Regions from separate parts of the Rhodococcus sp. P4_E4 genome, predicted to be linked through region 1. Evidence: riboswitches for the same ligand, from Rfam matches in the RefSeq annotation. Region 1 holds a riboswitch; each other region holds the start of a gene.

The links. Region 1 has a riboswitch for cobalamin ahead of metE (5-methyltetrahydropteroyltriglutamate--homocysteine S-methyltransferase). Riboswitches for the same ligand answer to the same signal wherever they lie in the genome.
Region 2: another riboswitch for cobalamin. It lies ahead of AC1DVN_RS04855 (FecCD family ABC transporter permease); the one in region 1 lies ahead of metE (5-methyltetrahydropteroyltriglutamate--homocysteine S-methyltransferase).
Region 3: another riboswitch for cobalamin. It lies ahead of cobN (cobaltochelatase subunit CobN); the one in region 1 lies ahead of metE (5-methyltetrahydropteroyltriglutamate--homocysteine S-methyltransferase).

Annotation. Positions count from the first base shown of each region.
Region 1 covers NZ_JBFUJB010000001.1:128,368-133,240, forward strand. Annotated here, with positions in the region: gene AC1DVN_RS00630 (sensor histidine kinase) at 1-675, shown strand, start outside; gene AC1DVN_RS00635 (response regulator transcription factor) at 672-1,301, shown strand; gene AC1DVN_RS00640 (helix-turn-helix domain-containing protein) at 1,522-1,959, shown strand; cobalamin riboswitch at 2,057-2,265, shown strand; gene metE (5-methyltetrahydropteroyltriglutamate--homocysteine S-methyltransferase) at 2,425-4,689, shown strand; gene AC1DVN_RS00650 (ABC transporter substrate-binding protein) at 4,631-4,873, opposite strand, start outside.
Region 2 covers NZ_JBFUJB010000003.1:95,527-100,399, forward strand. Annotated here, with positions in the region: gene AC1DVN_RS04840 (cation diffusion facilitator family transporter) at 1-688, opposite strand, end outside; gene AC1DVN_RS04845 (alpha/beta hydrolase) at 699-1,637, opposite strand; gene AC1DVN_RS04850 (TetR/AcrR family transcriptional regulator) at 1,786-2,298, shown strand; cobalamin riboswitch at 2,315-2,450, shown strand; gene AC1DVN_RS04855 (FecCD family ABC transporter permease) at 2,568-3,575, shown strand; gene AC1DVN_RS04860 (ABC transporter ATP-binding protein) at 3,572-4,390, shown strand; gene AC1DVN_RS04865 (ABC transporter substrate-binding protein) at 4,387-4,873, shown strand, end outside.
Region 3 covers NZ_JBFUJB010000019.1:129,235-134,107, forward strand. Annotated here, with positions in the region: gene cobJ (precorrin-3B C(17)-methyltransferase) at 1-194, opposite strand, end outside; gene AC1DVN_RS20990 (precorrin-8X methylmutase) at 191-817, opposite strand; gene cobG (precorrin-3B synthase) at 837-1,979, opposite strand; cobalamin riboswitch at 2,031-2,163, shown strand; gene cobN (cobaltochelatase subunit CobN) at 2,203-4,873, shown strand, end outside.

The sequences.
Region 1 (4,873 bases):
GGACTCTCGCTCGGAGTCTGCGCGGCCGCATTCGCGACCTGGGGCATCATGTCCCTGATCAGCCGCAACTTCGCCATGCTCCATGAACGCGAAGAGCAGGAGCAGCGGGCAATCATGGAGGAGCGAACGAGGATGGCGCGCGATCTGCACGACATCCTCGGACACTCGCTGACCGTCATCACGATCAAAGCCGAACTGGCCAATCGCCTACTCGATGTCGATATCGAACGTGCGCGCAACGAACTCGACGACCTCGAAAGACTTTCGCGTGACGCGTTGGCAGACGTGCGCTCGGCCGTCGAAGGATTTCGTGGGATTTCTCTTCCCGTCGAAATAGCCCGAGCACGAGAGGCATTGCGTGCGGCTGGTATCGAGGACGAGGTGCCGAGCAGTACCGACATGGTTCCCACGCGTCTTCGCGAACTCTTTGCATGGACGATCCGTGAGGGCGTCACCAACGTCGTTCGACACAGCGGTGCGACCCACTGCCGGATCACGGTCGACGAAAAAAGTGCGTCGGTCGTCGACGACGGGCAAGGGGCCGGGTCGACGTCTTCCGGCAACGGTCTGATCGGATTACGCGAGCGCGCCGGAGCGTCGGGCGCACGAGTGATCATCACTCATCCCCAGCCGCAGGGGTTTGCACTTCAGGTAGTCGAACAGGAGACAGAGTGAACAGCCAGGGCGATCGAGCAACCATACGGCTGCTCTTGGCGGACGACCAGGCGCTCGTGCGAGGAGCGTTGGCCGCACTACTCGATCTGGAATCCGACCTCTCCGTGGTGGCCGAGGTCGGTCGCGGCGACGAGGTTGTGGCCGCTGTTCTCGAACACCGCCCGGATGTCGCGCTTCTGGACGTCGAGATGCCCGGCATGGACGGAATCGCCGCGACGGCGGCCCTTCGCGAGGCAGCACCCGACACCCGAGTCCTGATCGTCACCACGTTCGGACGTCCCGGATTTCTTCGCAAAGCCCTGCACGCCGGGGCCGGCGGGTTCGTCGTCAAGGACACACCCGCCAGGCAGTTGGCCGACGCAGTCAGGCGTGTCCACGCCGGACTGCGCGTCGTCGATCCCACCCTTGCGGCCGACAGCCTCGTCAGCGGCGAGTCGCCTCTGACGGAGCGTGAGACCCAAGTACTGCGCGCCGCTCACGACGGCGCACCCGTGGCAGCCATCGCAGGGGCGCTCTTCTTGTCCGCAGGGACGGTTCGAAATCATCTGTCATCCGCAATGGGTAAGACGGGTGCGTCGACGCGCGCGGAAGCCGTCAGAATCGCCGAGTCGAACGGCTGGCTCTGATCCGCGTGGCCGGAATCCACTTCCCCGGCAAATAGTTCGCGGTTCGATTCTTGACGGCGATTTGTCCAGATCACTCAAAGTAGGGACCTTCTACCCTAGGGATTTTCCCTGCAAACGACCCCCTTCGCGAGAATCCAAAACAGCTAATCGTTCGATAACTGGCTATGATGCAGTTAATTGAATCGACGGAGCCTGTGTGTAACGGGGGAAGGGACGTCTCATGTCGAACCAGTTCAACGATCGCTTGAACTCGCTGTTCGAGACTGCCGACTTTCACGTCACCAACGCGATGGTCGTTCGCGGCATGACCGAGTTCGGCTGCCGCATCTCGACGCCGTACCTGTCCCAACTGCGCACCGGCGTCCGAACCAACCCGTCACCCGAAGTGGTTGCCGCCCTCGCCCACTTCTTCAACGTCCATCCGGACTACTTCTACGCCCCGTCCGATCAAACTCCGCCCGCGATCTCGGGCGGCGAGGCGGACCTCTCTCTCCTCGAACAGCTGCACAACGTGCGCCTACGAAACCTCACCTCTCGCGTCGTCGATCTATCGCCGTCTTCGCAGGATCTGCTTGTCGAAATGGCGGAGAATCTACGTTCCTCCGAGAATCTTCCGCGCGTACCACCGGACTCGAATTCCTACATGTCACGCGCGTAGCGCCCTTCGCCGACTCTCCTTGACTGCTCAGGGAGGGTTGGCCTTATGCTGGTCGATGCAGCTGGTTCGCCCGGCGCGGTCATGAGGAGCCCCGAAGACCGTTCCCGGCGTCGAAGCCCCGTCAGCGCAAGCTGTCGGAGTGAGAGGGAACCCGGTGAAAATCCGGGACTGTCCCGCAGCGGTAAGCAGGAACGACCGCCGTTTATGTGCACTGGGCATCCGCCTGGGAAGCGACGGCCAGTAGGTTCGATCCAACTCGATCGAGTGCCCGCGAGTCCGAAGACCTGCCGACTGTGTCGGGCACGCCGTGCCCGACGGTCCACCGCCTCGTGGAATGGGCGTGTAGATCTCCATCGGACCTCGTGTGCGGTGCGGGCAGTACTGTCCGCCGAAACTCGAGGTCTCGTGAGGTGTACCCGTCTGCCGGCAGTGGCCATCAATGCATTGGCAATCTGGAGAAACTCCGTGACAACAACATTCACTTCGACCGTGCTGGGCTCACCGCGCATCGGTCCTCATCGAGAACTCAAGCGGGCAACCGAAAGCTACTGGGCAGGGCGCATCGACGCCGACGCCCTGCAGGCTGTCGCCCGTGACCTCCGTCGGCAGGGCTTGGCCGACCTCCGTGACCTGGGCCTCGACTCCGTCCCGGTCAATACCTTCTCCTTCTACGACCAGATGCTCGACACCGCAGTTCTTCTCGGCGCGCTGCCCGACCGCGTCGCGTCGGTCGCCGATCCGTTGGACCGCTACTTTGCCGCTGCCCGTGGGACGGACACCATCGCGCCGCTCGAAATGACGAAGTGGTTCGACACCAACTACCACTACCTGGTGCCGGAGATCTCGCCGTCCACCACGTTCGCACTCGACCCGTCCAAGGTCTTGTCCGAACTGGCAGAAGCACTTTCCGACGGCATTGCAGCCCGCCCGGTCGTCATCGGACCGGTCACCTTCCTGCTGCTCTCGAAGGCTGTCGGCACAGACGAGCCGCTGCTCTCGCGGCTCGACGAACTACTCCCCCTCTACGCGGATCTACTCGGGCGGCTCGCGAAGGCCGGTGCGAGCTGGGTTCAGCTCGACGAACCGGCCCTCGTGGGCGATCGCACCGATGAGGAAATCGAAGCGGCACGCGCTGCGTACGAACAGCTTTCAGCGCTGTCCGAGCGGCCGTCGATCCTGTTGGCGTCGTACTTCGGTTCGCTGCGTGACGCGTTGCCCGCGCTTGCGTCCACCGGCGTCGAAGGATTTGCCGTCGACCTGGTGGCCGGTCAGGATTCGATCGGCTCCGTACCTGACCTCGCCCGCAAACTAATCGTCGCCGGAGTGGTCGACGGACGAAACATCTGGCGGTCCGATCTGGACTCGGCACTGAGCACTTTGGGTGCCTTGCTCGGCAGCGTCGACACGCTTGCCGTCTCCACGTCGTGCTCCCTGCTGCACGTTCCGTACACACTCGACGCTGAGTCCGATGTCGACAAGGCCCTGCGCTCGTGGCTTGCGTTCGGCACCGAGAAGGTCAAGGAAGTAGTAACTCTTGCAACCGCTCTCGCACAGGGCAGAGAGTCGGTGGAGGACGAGTTCGCTCTGGCACGAGCGGCCGCGTCGACCCGCAAGGACGATCGCAGACTCAATGATGCGAGTGTTCGGGGACGCCTGGACGCGGTGCTGAACTCGGCGACCGGTCGCGCGCCCGCCGCCGAACGTCGCGCTGCCCAGGACGAGCTGCTTTCTCTGCCGCCGCTGCCCACGACGACCATCGGTTCGTACCCGCAAACCTCGAAGATCCGCATCGCTCGCGCAGCACTGCGCAAGGGCGAGATCGACGAAGCCGAGTACGTCAACCGTATGCGCGCCGAAATTGCCGAAGTTGTTGCGCTCCAGGAAAAGCTGGACCTGGACGTGCTTGTTCACGGTGAGCCGGAACGCAACGACATGGTCCAGTACTTCGCGGAGCAGTTGGACGGATTCTTCGCCACCGCCAACGGTTGGGTCCAGTCGTACGGCACCCGCTGCGTGCGTCCGCCGATTCTGTACGGCGACGTCTCGCGCCCGAAGCAGATGACCGTCGACTGGATCACGTACGCACAGTCCCTGACCGACAAGCCGGTCAAGGGCATGCTCACCGGACCAGTCACCATTCTGGCCTGGTCGTTCGTCCGCGACGACCAACCCCTCGCCGACTCGGCAAATCAAGTCGCACTGGCCATTCGAGACGAGACCGTCGACCTGCAGGCCGCCGGAATCGGAATCATCCAGGTCGACGAACCGGCTCTGCGAGAACTACTCCCACTGCGTGCCGAGGATCAGCGCGCCTACCTGGACTGGTCGGTCGGCGCCTTCCGGTTGGCCACCTCGGGCGTCGCGGATTCCACCGCGATCCACACGCACCTGTGCTACTCCGAGTTCGGAGCGGTGATCGGCGCCATCGCCGGCCTCGACGCGGACGTCACGTCCATCGAGGCGGCACGCTCACACATGGAGGTCCTCGACGATCTCAGTTCGGTCGGGTTCGATCTCGGCGTCGGCCCCGGTGTCTACGACATCCACTCGCCGCGGGTGCCGAGCGTCGACGAGATCGCGGAGTCGCTACGCGAAGCACTCAAAGCTGTTCCGGTCGAACGATTGTGGGTCAATCCGGACTGCGGATTGAAGACACGGGGGCCGATCGAGGTCAAAGCGTCGCTTCGTAACCTCGTCGAAGCCGCGAAGGTGGTACGAGCGGAGCTTTAGGGGCGAAGCCCCGGTGCGCCTTTTTGGTAGTGGGCACTACCAAAAAGGGAATATCGTCGATGACGGCTCGCCGCTCATCCTCGCCCGACGCTGTTTGCAGCTTGCCGAGCAACTCGTCCATCCGAGCGTTCTTGTAGCCGAGAATGTTCGACGGCGATTCGCTGAACAGGTTGCCGTACATACG
Region 2 (4,873 bases), on a different contig from region 1:
CCAGGAATCGGCGGTTGCGATCGATCAGGATGATCGCGATGACTCCGAGAAGTATGCCGACGAAGATGGAGCCGAGGGCGTCGGGGATCGGTGAACCGGTGATCTGGTGCAGTAGGACGCCGACGAATGCGATGACCAAACCGATCAGTGCTGCAGCATCTTCGGCGAACACGGCCCGGGTCGTCGGGTCGGATGTGTTGAGCGCCTGGGCCATGACGTCACGGTTGACGGCGGACGCTTCGGTTCGGAGTTGCTTGTACGCCTGCCGGAACGAGATGCCTTCGAGGATGAACGAGACGCCGAGGACTGCGTAGGCGACACCGAAGTCGGTGGCCGGTTCGGAATGGAACAGTTCCTGGATGCCGTGGGTGATCGACACACCTGCGCCGAGCGCGAAGAGTCCGAGGGCGGCGAACATCGACCAGATGTAGGCCTCCCGGCCGTACCCGAGTGGCTGGTCTCGGTCGGGAACCCTTTTCGAGCGGCGGTTCGCGATCAGCAGCAGCACTTCGTTGCCGGTATCGGCCCAGGAGTGGGTGGCCTCGGCGACCATCGATGCAGATCCGGTGACGATGGCGGCCGCCGTCTTGGCCCCGGCGATCAGCGCGTTAGCCGCAAACGCCAGTACGACTGTCGTGGTGCTCTCGTCGCCGTTTCCCGTCGGCTCGGCCTTGGGTTCGATGCTCACGAACTTCAGGCTAGGCGGGTGGCGACGGTTTCGTGCGGTGACGCTCGGCGACGGAGCGCAGCAGTGTGTCGACGGCGTCGTGGAACTGCGTCAGGCCCGGCTCTTCGACGGGAAAGTGCCCGCACCCGTCCAGCATCACGAATTCGGTGGGTGCGTTGATGCGGCGGAGGAACTGCAAGCTCAGTTCGGGTGGCGTCCATCGGTCGGCGGCCGGGTGGGTGAGCAGAACGGGCGTCGTCCGAAATGTTTCGGGTGCGGTGTGCTCGAACGAGAAGTAGCTGCTGAGGAATCCGAGTGGCACCCGAACACCGCCACCACGCGGATCGGTTGCGCACAGCGTCGCGAGTTCACGGTTGCTGCTCATGTTCGCGACGTCGGCGACCCAACGGATGGGCACGCGGATACGGCCCACCAGTCGTTCGGTGCGGCGCATCAGGGGAGCGCCGTAGACACCCATCGGGCCGAACCGCGCCGCGGCAGCTCTGGCCGACGGATTCGAGGGATCGAGCAGACAGGTGGCGACGACGGCGTCGGCCAGACCGGTCCGCGCGGCTACCTCGTAGGCCAGCAGACCGCCGATGCTGGCGCCCAACAACACCAGCGGCCGATCGTCGGCTGCCTTCTCGGCTCGGACGAGATCGCAGAGGAGATCGACCCACTGCTCGTACCGGACGCCGGCCGGATCGGCTACGACGGTGTCGCCGTACAGCGGAAGATCGGGGAAGAGGACTTCGGCTCCGAGTTTCACGCCGATCCCGGCGAACGGCCACAACGCGCCCGAGTAGCCGCCGGCGCCGTGGATGCCGAGAACACGAACCGGTGCGTCTGGAGCCACTGCCCGTGCGACGTGGACGGTGTTGCCGTTCCACTCCCACCACGTCGGGGTCGGCGCCGGCATGTGGTCGGTGTACCGGTCGGGCATAAACTTCGAGTAATCGGCGCTGGTCACCTACACAATTCTCGGTATCGGCGTCGCGGCTGACAACTCGCATCGGAGGACCGTGTCGACTCGGCGGAAAAGGCCCTCCCAGCAGCGCTCGAGGGCTACCTACGACGCGATCCTGGAGGCAGCTACTCGCGTTTTCGCTTCGGAAGCCATGGCAGCGACCACCAACCGGATCGCTGACGAAGCAGGGGTGTCGGTGGGCTCGCTCTACCAGTATTTCGGCGACAAGTACGAGATCCTCTCGGAGTTGGCGAACCGTCACGTGAGTGCTGCGCGGGAGAGTTTTGCGCTCTGCCTTTCCGACATCGTCGAGCGCGAACTCTCCCTGGACGAGGCCGTCCGGATGTTGGTGGAGTGCGCGGTCGAAGTGAACAGTAAGCCGCGAGAGTTCTTTCACCTGCTCTACGATCAGGTTCCGCGTACGCGTGAGCTCATCGAGCAGGTCGAAGGAATGAATCGGCAACTGGTACTTGGTTTTTCGGAGTACTTGCAGAGCCGCGGTTTCAGTGCGGACGATGCGTTGTTGACGTCACGGCTGACTGTGACTGCCGTGGACAGCCAGGTGCATCGGGTTGTGCTGGAATCGGATTCACCCGAGGAACTTCGAGTGCGAACGGAAGCCGTCGTGCGGCAGGCGAGATCGATGATCGCGTCGGAATCCTGATCCGGTGTGCGGAATGGTGACCACAGTCCGTTATGGTTCTGACGTCATCATCGAGGTAATGGGAAGTCGGTGCAATTCCGGCGCGGTCCCGCCACTGTGAGGTCGTCCCTGCGTCGACCGTAGCCAGATACCACCCTCGTTGACGTTGTGTCATGCCACGAGGATGGATCGGTCACACCATGAATGCTGTTGGCGGAGCTCTGTCTCCACCTACCCACCTGCCTTCGCCGAAGGCTGGTGCGCCTCGAGGACGGCTCAGTCCGGGTATCGTGCTGCCCGCTCTGCTGGTCGTCACCGTGCTCTCTGCTGTGTGCGCGTTGGCATTCGGATCCGAGATGCTCCCCGTGTCCACTGTGGTGGACGTGGTGCACTCGCGCTTTGGAGGCCCACCCGTCACGCGTTCCGAACTTGCGATCGTGTGGGGGATCAGAGCACCTCGGGTACTGCTCGGTCTGGCCGTCGGCGCTGGTCTTGCCGTCGCCGGCGTGGTGGTGCAAACCCTCGTCCGTAACGCTCTTGCCGATCCCCACCTGCTGGGAGTGTCGTCCGGCGCGAGTGTCGGTGCCACCGCCGTCATCACCACCGGACTGTTCGCCGGCGCGGGAGTATGGGCGCTCAGCCTCGGCGCGATGATCGGGGCATTGGGAGCTGCGATTCTCGTCTTCACCATCGCGACGCTGCAAGGCGGTATCACTCCACTGCGATTGGTTCTGACCGGCACCGTTACCGCATCCGCCCTGTCGGCGATCGCGAGTTTTCTGGTGCTGCGTACCAATGATTCCCAGGCCGCGCAGTCCGTATTGTTCTGGCTCCTGGGAAGTTTGGCCGGGGCATCCTGGGACAAGTTGTGGGCGCCGGTCATCGTAGTGTTCCTGCTGACGGCAGCGGTGTTCGCCCTGCACGGTTGGCTGGATGCGCTGGCGGCCGGACCGGACGTCGCGGCTTCGCTCGGTATTCCCATCCGAACCCTGCGAAACGTGCTGTTCGGCGTGCTGGCAGCGTTGGTCGGCACGATGGTTGCAGTGTCCGGCGCGATTGCCTTCGTAGGCTTGGTCATACCGCACGTCACACGCATGCTCGTCGGAGCCAGACATCGAGTGGTGTTGCCGGCGGCAGCGCTGATCGGCGCGTCGTTCCTGGTGTGGGTCGACGTCGTGGCGCGGACCTCGTTGCGGCCGACCGAGATCCCGCTGAGCGTGGTGACCGGGGTGATCGGTGCCCCGCTGTTTCTCCTGCTTCTCGGCCGTCGGCGCTACCGATTCGGTGGCAGTTCGTGAGCGCCCGCGCCCTGGCGGTGACCGCGTCCGGAGTCGTCGTCCGCATCGACCACCGAACCGTCGTCAAGGGCGTCGACATCGCGGCGGACGCCGGTGCAGTAGTCGGCGTCGTCGGTCCGAACGGATCGGGCAAGTCGACTTTGTTGCGTGCGCTTGCCGGTCTCGGACCGATCGCTGACGGTGACGTCCGCGTCGGCGGCGAGTCCGTGCACGCGATGTCCGCGCGTTCGCGGGCCAAAGCCATTTCTTTTGTGGCGCAGGAAGAGCAGAGTCCCGCCGATTTGTTGGTTCACGAGTACGTGACTCTGGGGCGCACGCCACATACAAAGCCCTGGAGTGTCGGCGGAAAGCACGAGAATGCCGTCGTTGATCGTGCTCTGGGCGAGGTCGGAATGATCGAGCACAGGCTCTCTTCGATGGACACGCTTTCCGGCGGCGAGCGTCGGCGGGTATTTCTCGCCCGAGGTCTCGCGCAGGACGCCGGCGTGCTCATCCTCGACGAGCCGACCAATCATCTCGACATCCGGCATCAACTCGAACTGCTCGATCTGGTCCGGTCGTTGGACCGGACGGTGATCATGGCACTGCACGACCTCGATTTGGCTGCGGCAGTGTGCGATCGGGTGCTCGTGCTCGCGGATGGAGTGGCCAGGGCGTTCGGACATCCATCCGACGTACTCACCACCTCGGTGGTGGCAACTGTCTTCGGCGTCGAGACTTTCGAGCTCGTGAACCCCGCGACAGGCCGTTCACACCTCGTATTCGAATCACGAAATTCTCAACTACAACAATCATTTTCGGAGAGTGCACTTTGATACATGTCAAGACTCGAGCGTCGTTCGGTGCGGTTGTAGCCGCGACAGCGTTGTTGACAGTTGCCGGCTGCTCGGCAACCGCGCCCGTCGACGAAGCTGCAGACAAGACTTCGGTGACAGTGGAGAACTGCGGGACCGAAAGCACTTTCCAGCTTCCGATCGAGAACGTCGTTGCGACAAGCAATGCGGCCAATATCGGCACCATTCTCCGAGTCGGCGGTTTGGATCGTCTCGCGGCCGTCGTGTTGAACACGAACAACGACGCGATCATGGAGTCGATGTTCGGCCCTGGAATTGCGGACGTCCCACACCTGGACGGAACGATCACGATGGAGACGATTCTGGGTAAGCAGGCGGACCTGGTGGTCGGCTCCTACAGTGGCTTGTTCAAGGGAGCCTCCGGTGTGACGCCGGAATCGCTGCAGAGCAACAACATCGATGCATATGTGATCTCCGATAGTTGTAGGCAGAGTGCCGCAGCGG
Region 3 (4,873 bases), on a different contig from region 1:
GGGTATACGAGGTGTTCTTCGATTTGTCCTTCGCGCATGTACGGCGCTGCAACTCCGCGGGAGATGCTCTTGCCGTGCCGCGCGGAGTGGAACGCAACCACATCGGCCTCGCCGATGACGCGGGCGGCCTTGACGGTCACCAATTCGGGATCGCCGGGGCCGATACCTACACCCCAGAGCTTGCCTGCACTCATTCGACTTCGCTCGCAATCGCATTGACGACGGCCGCGGTGATCGCGCTGCCGCCGCGTCGGCCGCGGAGCACGAGATGATCGATCCCGCTGGCGTGTTCGATGAGGGCTTCCTTCGACTCGGCAGCGCCGATGAAGCCGACCGGACCTCCGACGATGGCGGCCGGACGGGGCGCGCCGGCTTCGATGAGGTTCAGGAGATGGAACAGTGCGGTGGGTGCGTTTCCGATCGCGACAACAGCGCCCTCGAGCTTGGCTCCCCACAGTTCGAGAGCAGCCGCCGAGCGAGTGTTGTCGATGGTCGACGCCAGCACGGGAACCCGCGGATCGCCGAGGGTGCAGATTACGTCGTTACCGGCGGGCAGACGCTTGCGCGTGATGCCGGCAGCCACCATCTGGGCGTCGCAGAAAATCGGCGCGCCGTCGCGCAGAGCTGCGCGCGCAGCCGAGACGACACCGGGTGTGAAGGCGACGTCGTCGACGAGATCGACCTGGCCACTTGCATGAATCATGCGCACTACAGCTTGCGAGACATCCGCCGGGAAACGGCTCAGGTCGGCTTCGGCCCGAATGGTGGCAAAGGACTGGCGATAGATTTCCGCGCCGTCACGGATGTACTCGATCATGTGCCACACGATAGAGGCATCACCGATCGGCCGGATTCACCCGGTAACCGTCACCCGTCGCAATCACATCCGCTACGTCCCCGCGGGGACGTCCGCAGCTGCGGTCGCACCCGGCCCAGTGCTGGCGCCCGACGACGGGCAGTTCTGCCTGCTCGACGGCGGTGATTGCGTCGGTGCGCACATCGGCGAGCGACTTCTCGCATCCCGGGCTTCCGGTGCAGGCGGTGACGTCGAGCCACGGTGAGTTCTCGTCGAAGATCAACCCCATCGGCGCCAACACCCGGACTACCTGCTCGGCAGCCCATTCGTCGAGGTCGAAGATGTGCACCGATCGCCACGGCGTCACGACAACGGGCTTGTCGACGGCGGCCAGGAACTCGGCCAGCCGAGCGTCGAGCAGCCCGAATCGCAAGCCTCCGCCCAGGGCTACGGTCCCGTCGCGCTGCTCGAGCCAGCCGATGGTGGGCCGTGCATCCGGCGTGAGGTCCGCAGCACCGGTGGACTCGGCGCTCAGACCCAGCTGCTCGAGGGTGCGTTCGATTCCGTCCGGAACCTCGGCCAGGCGCCAGTGCTTGTCGCGGACGTCGAGGAATGATCGAGCCACCTCGAGGAGCAATTCGACGGCGTCGTCCGCCTGGACGAGATGAGTGGTGTGGTGACCGGCGAGCACCAGTGAATGCTCGGTGGCGCTGCGCGCATGGAGTCCGAAATCGCCCCGTAGCCCGGTGATGTCTCCGCGCCCGTCGTCGAGGGTGAACAGGGTTCGCCCTGGCAGATCCGCCAATGCGTGATCCGCTTGGATCGCCGAATCGAGACGGTGGACCAGTTCACGAATGTCGGCGACGCCCCCGATACGGCCGGACAGTGGGGACGCGAGGATGTTGCGCACTCGCTCGTGCGTCGCGGACGGCAGCAGGCCGGCCGACGCGATTCGCGCCGCGAAGGCTTCGGGATCCGAGACCGAGCGCAGTTGGACGTTGCCCCTCGAAGTGAGTTCCATCTGCCCGTTGCCGAGATCGCGCGCTGCGTCGGCGAGCGTCTGCAATTGGACCGGGGTGAGGAGTCCGCCGGGTAGGCGCACGCGTGCCAGTGCGCCGTCGGCGGCGTGGTGAACTTGCAGTGCACCCGGGCACGCGTCTGGCTGTGAACGGTCCGTGGGCATGGCTCCAGGGTACGACCTGTCATGAGTGCCTTCTGCGGACCGGTAGCATCACCACCACCAGTGACGGCAGTTGAGGAAACCGGTGAAAGTCCGGTGCGGTCGCGCCACTGTGAGTGTTGCTCGAGCGGGACGTGTTTCCGCTCGGAAACACGAGTCAGACCCTCAACCGCCGTCGATGACAGATCTGTGCCACGGGGCGCGAAACCCCAGGAAGGCTTCACCCGTGATTCTTCTGCTCTCCACGTCCGATACCGATCTGCTGAGCGCCCGCGCCAGCCAGGAAGCCGGCGACGGCGTCTCCTATCGCTGGGCCAACCCCTCACGCTTGCTGGTCTCGGAGGACTTGCCGCCCTTGCTCGACGGCGTCGACCTCGTGATCGTTCGTATCCTCGGCAGCCGTCGTAGTTGGGAAGACGGCTTGGAGATGGTCCTCGCCTCCGGACTCCCCGTAGTCGTTCTCGGCGGCGAGCACGCGCCGGATGCCGACCTCATGGAGTGCTCGACGGTCTCCGCCGGTGTTGCTGCCGAGGCGCACAACTACCTGGCTGAGGGTGGCACGCAGAATCTGGCACAGCTGCACCACTTCCTCTCCGACACCGTCCTGCTCACCGGTCACGGTTTCGAGCCGCCGGCTCACCTGCCTTCCTGGGGAATCGCTGATTTCGCGCCCGATCTCGACGCGGCGAGCGGTCCGGTCATCGCAGTTCTGTACTACCGCGCCCAGCACCTGGCCGGAAACACCCGGTACATCCAGGCCTTGTGCGACGCGGTCGCCGAGGCCGGTGGCACTGCGCTGCCGATCTACTGCGCATCTCTGCGAACCGCAGAAGCCGAACTTCTGAGCACGCTCCGCCGCGCCGACGCCATGGTCGTGACAGTTCTTGCTGCCGGCGGCACCAAGCCCGCCACCGCGTCCGCTGGTGGGGACGACGAAGCCTGGGACGTCGCCGCACTCGCTGCACTCGACGTCCCGATCCTGCAGGGGCTGTGCCTGACCAGTAGCCGCGCCACCTGGGACGAGAACGACGACGGACTGTCGCCTCTCGACGTCGCGACGCAGGTCGCGGTGCCGGAGTTCGACGGTCGCATCATCACCGTCCCGTTCTCCTTCAAGGAAATCGACTCCGACGGGCTGTCCACGTACGTCCCCGATGCCGAGCGCGCTGCCCGTGTCGCCGGTATCGCCGTCCGTCACGGCAAGCTTCGCCACATTCCGACCACCCAGCGTCGCGTTGCTCTGATGCTCTCGGCGTACCCGACCAAGCACGCCCGTATCGGCAACGCCGTCGGCCTCGACACTCCGGCGAGCGCAATCGATCTGCTCACCGAAATGCGTTCTGCCGGTTACGACCTCGGTCCGGTCGACGGCCCTGACGCAGTTCCCGGCCTGGCAGCCAAGGACGGCGATGCGCTGATCCACGCCCTGATCGCGGCCGGCGGACAGGATCCCGACTGGCTTACCGCCGAGCAGCTCGAGGGCAATCCGATCCGCATCTCGGCAGCGAAGTACCGCGACTGGTTCGCCACCCTGCCCGAGGAACTGCGCAGCGGAGTCGAAGAACACTGGGGCACAGCGCCCGGCGAGTTGTACGTCGATCGCTCGCAGGATCCGGACGGCGAAATCGTCATCGCGGCACTGCGATTCAACAACATCGTCCTCATGGTTCAGCCGCCGCGGGGATTCGGTGAAAAGCCTGTCGCGATCTACCACGACCCGGATCTGCCGCCGAGCCACCACTACCTCGCGGCCTACCGCTGGATCGCTGCCACCCCGGACAACGGCGGATTCGGCGCCGACGCCGTTGTGCACCTCGGCAAGCACGGCAACCTCGAATGGTTGCCGGGCAAGACGCTCGGCATGTCCAGCAACTGCGGCACCGACGCAGCGCTCGGCGACCTGCCGCTGATCTACCCGTTCCTGGTCAACGACCCGGGCGAGGGAACACAGGCCAAGCGTCGTGCTCACGCGACGCTCGTCGATCACCTGATCCCGCCGATGGCCCGTGCCGAAAGCTACGGCGACATCTCCCGCCTCGAGCAACTGCTCGACGAGCACTCCAACATTTCCGCACTCGATCCGTCCAAGCTCCCGGCTATTCGCCAGCAGATCTGGACACTGATGCGTGCCGCCAAGATGGACCACGACCTCGGCCTCGCCGAGCGGCCTGAAGAAGACGTGTTCGACGACATGCTCCTGCACGTCGACGGTTGGCTGTGCGAGATCAAGGACGTCCAGATCCGCGACGGTCTGCACATTCTCGGCCGTGCACCCCAGGGCGACGCCGAAATCGAACTGGTCCTCGCCATGCTGCGTGCCCGTCAGATGTGGGGCGGCGAACAGAGCGTCCCCGGTTTGCGTGAAGCACTCGGGCTCAGCGAAGACGGCGACGAGTCGCGCAGCCGTGTCGACGACGTCGAGGAAAAGGCGCACGCACTGGTTCGCGGCATGTACGACGCCGATTGGAACCCCGCTGCGGCAGAACAACTCAGCGACGACGAGACCGTCGTGAAGATCCTGCAGTTCGCGGCCACCGAAGTGGTTCCGCGTCTGCGGCAGACGGACAACGAGATCAAGCAGGTCCTGCACGCGCTCGACGGCGGATTCATCGCCGCGGGTCCGAGCGGTTCGCCGCTGCGCGGCCTGATCAACGTTCTTCCCACTGGTCGTAACTTCTACTCCGTCGACCCCAAGGCAGTTCCTTCACGCCTGGCGTGGGAGACCGGTCAGGCGATGGCCGAGTCGCTCGCCGCTCGCTATCTCGCCGATCACGGCGAGTACCCGCGCTCGGTGGGTCTGTCGGTGTGGGGAACCGCCGCAATGCGTACCTCCGGCGACGACATCGCCGAAGTGTTCGCGCTCCTCGGTGTTCGCCCCGTCTGGGACGAAGCAAGCC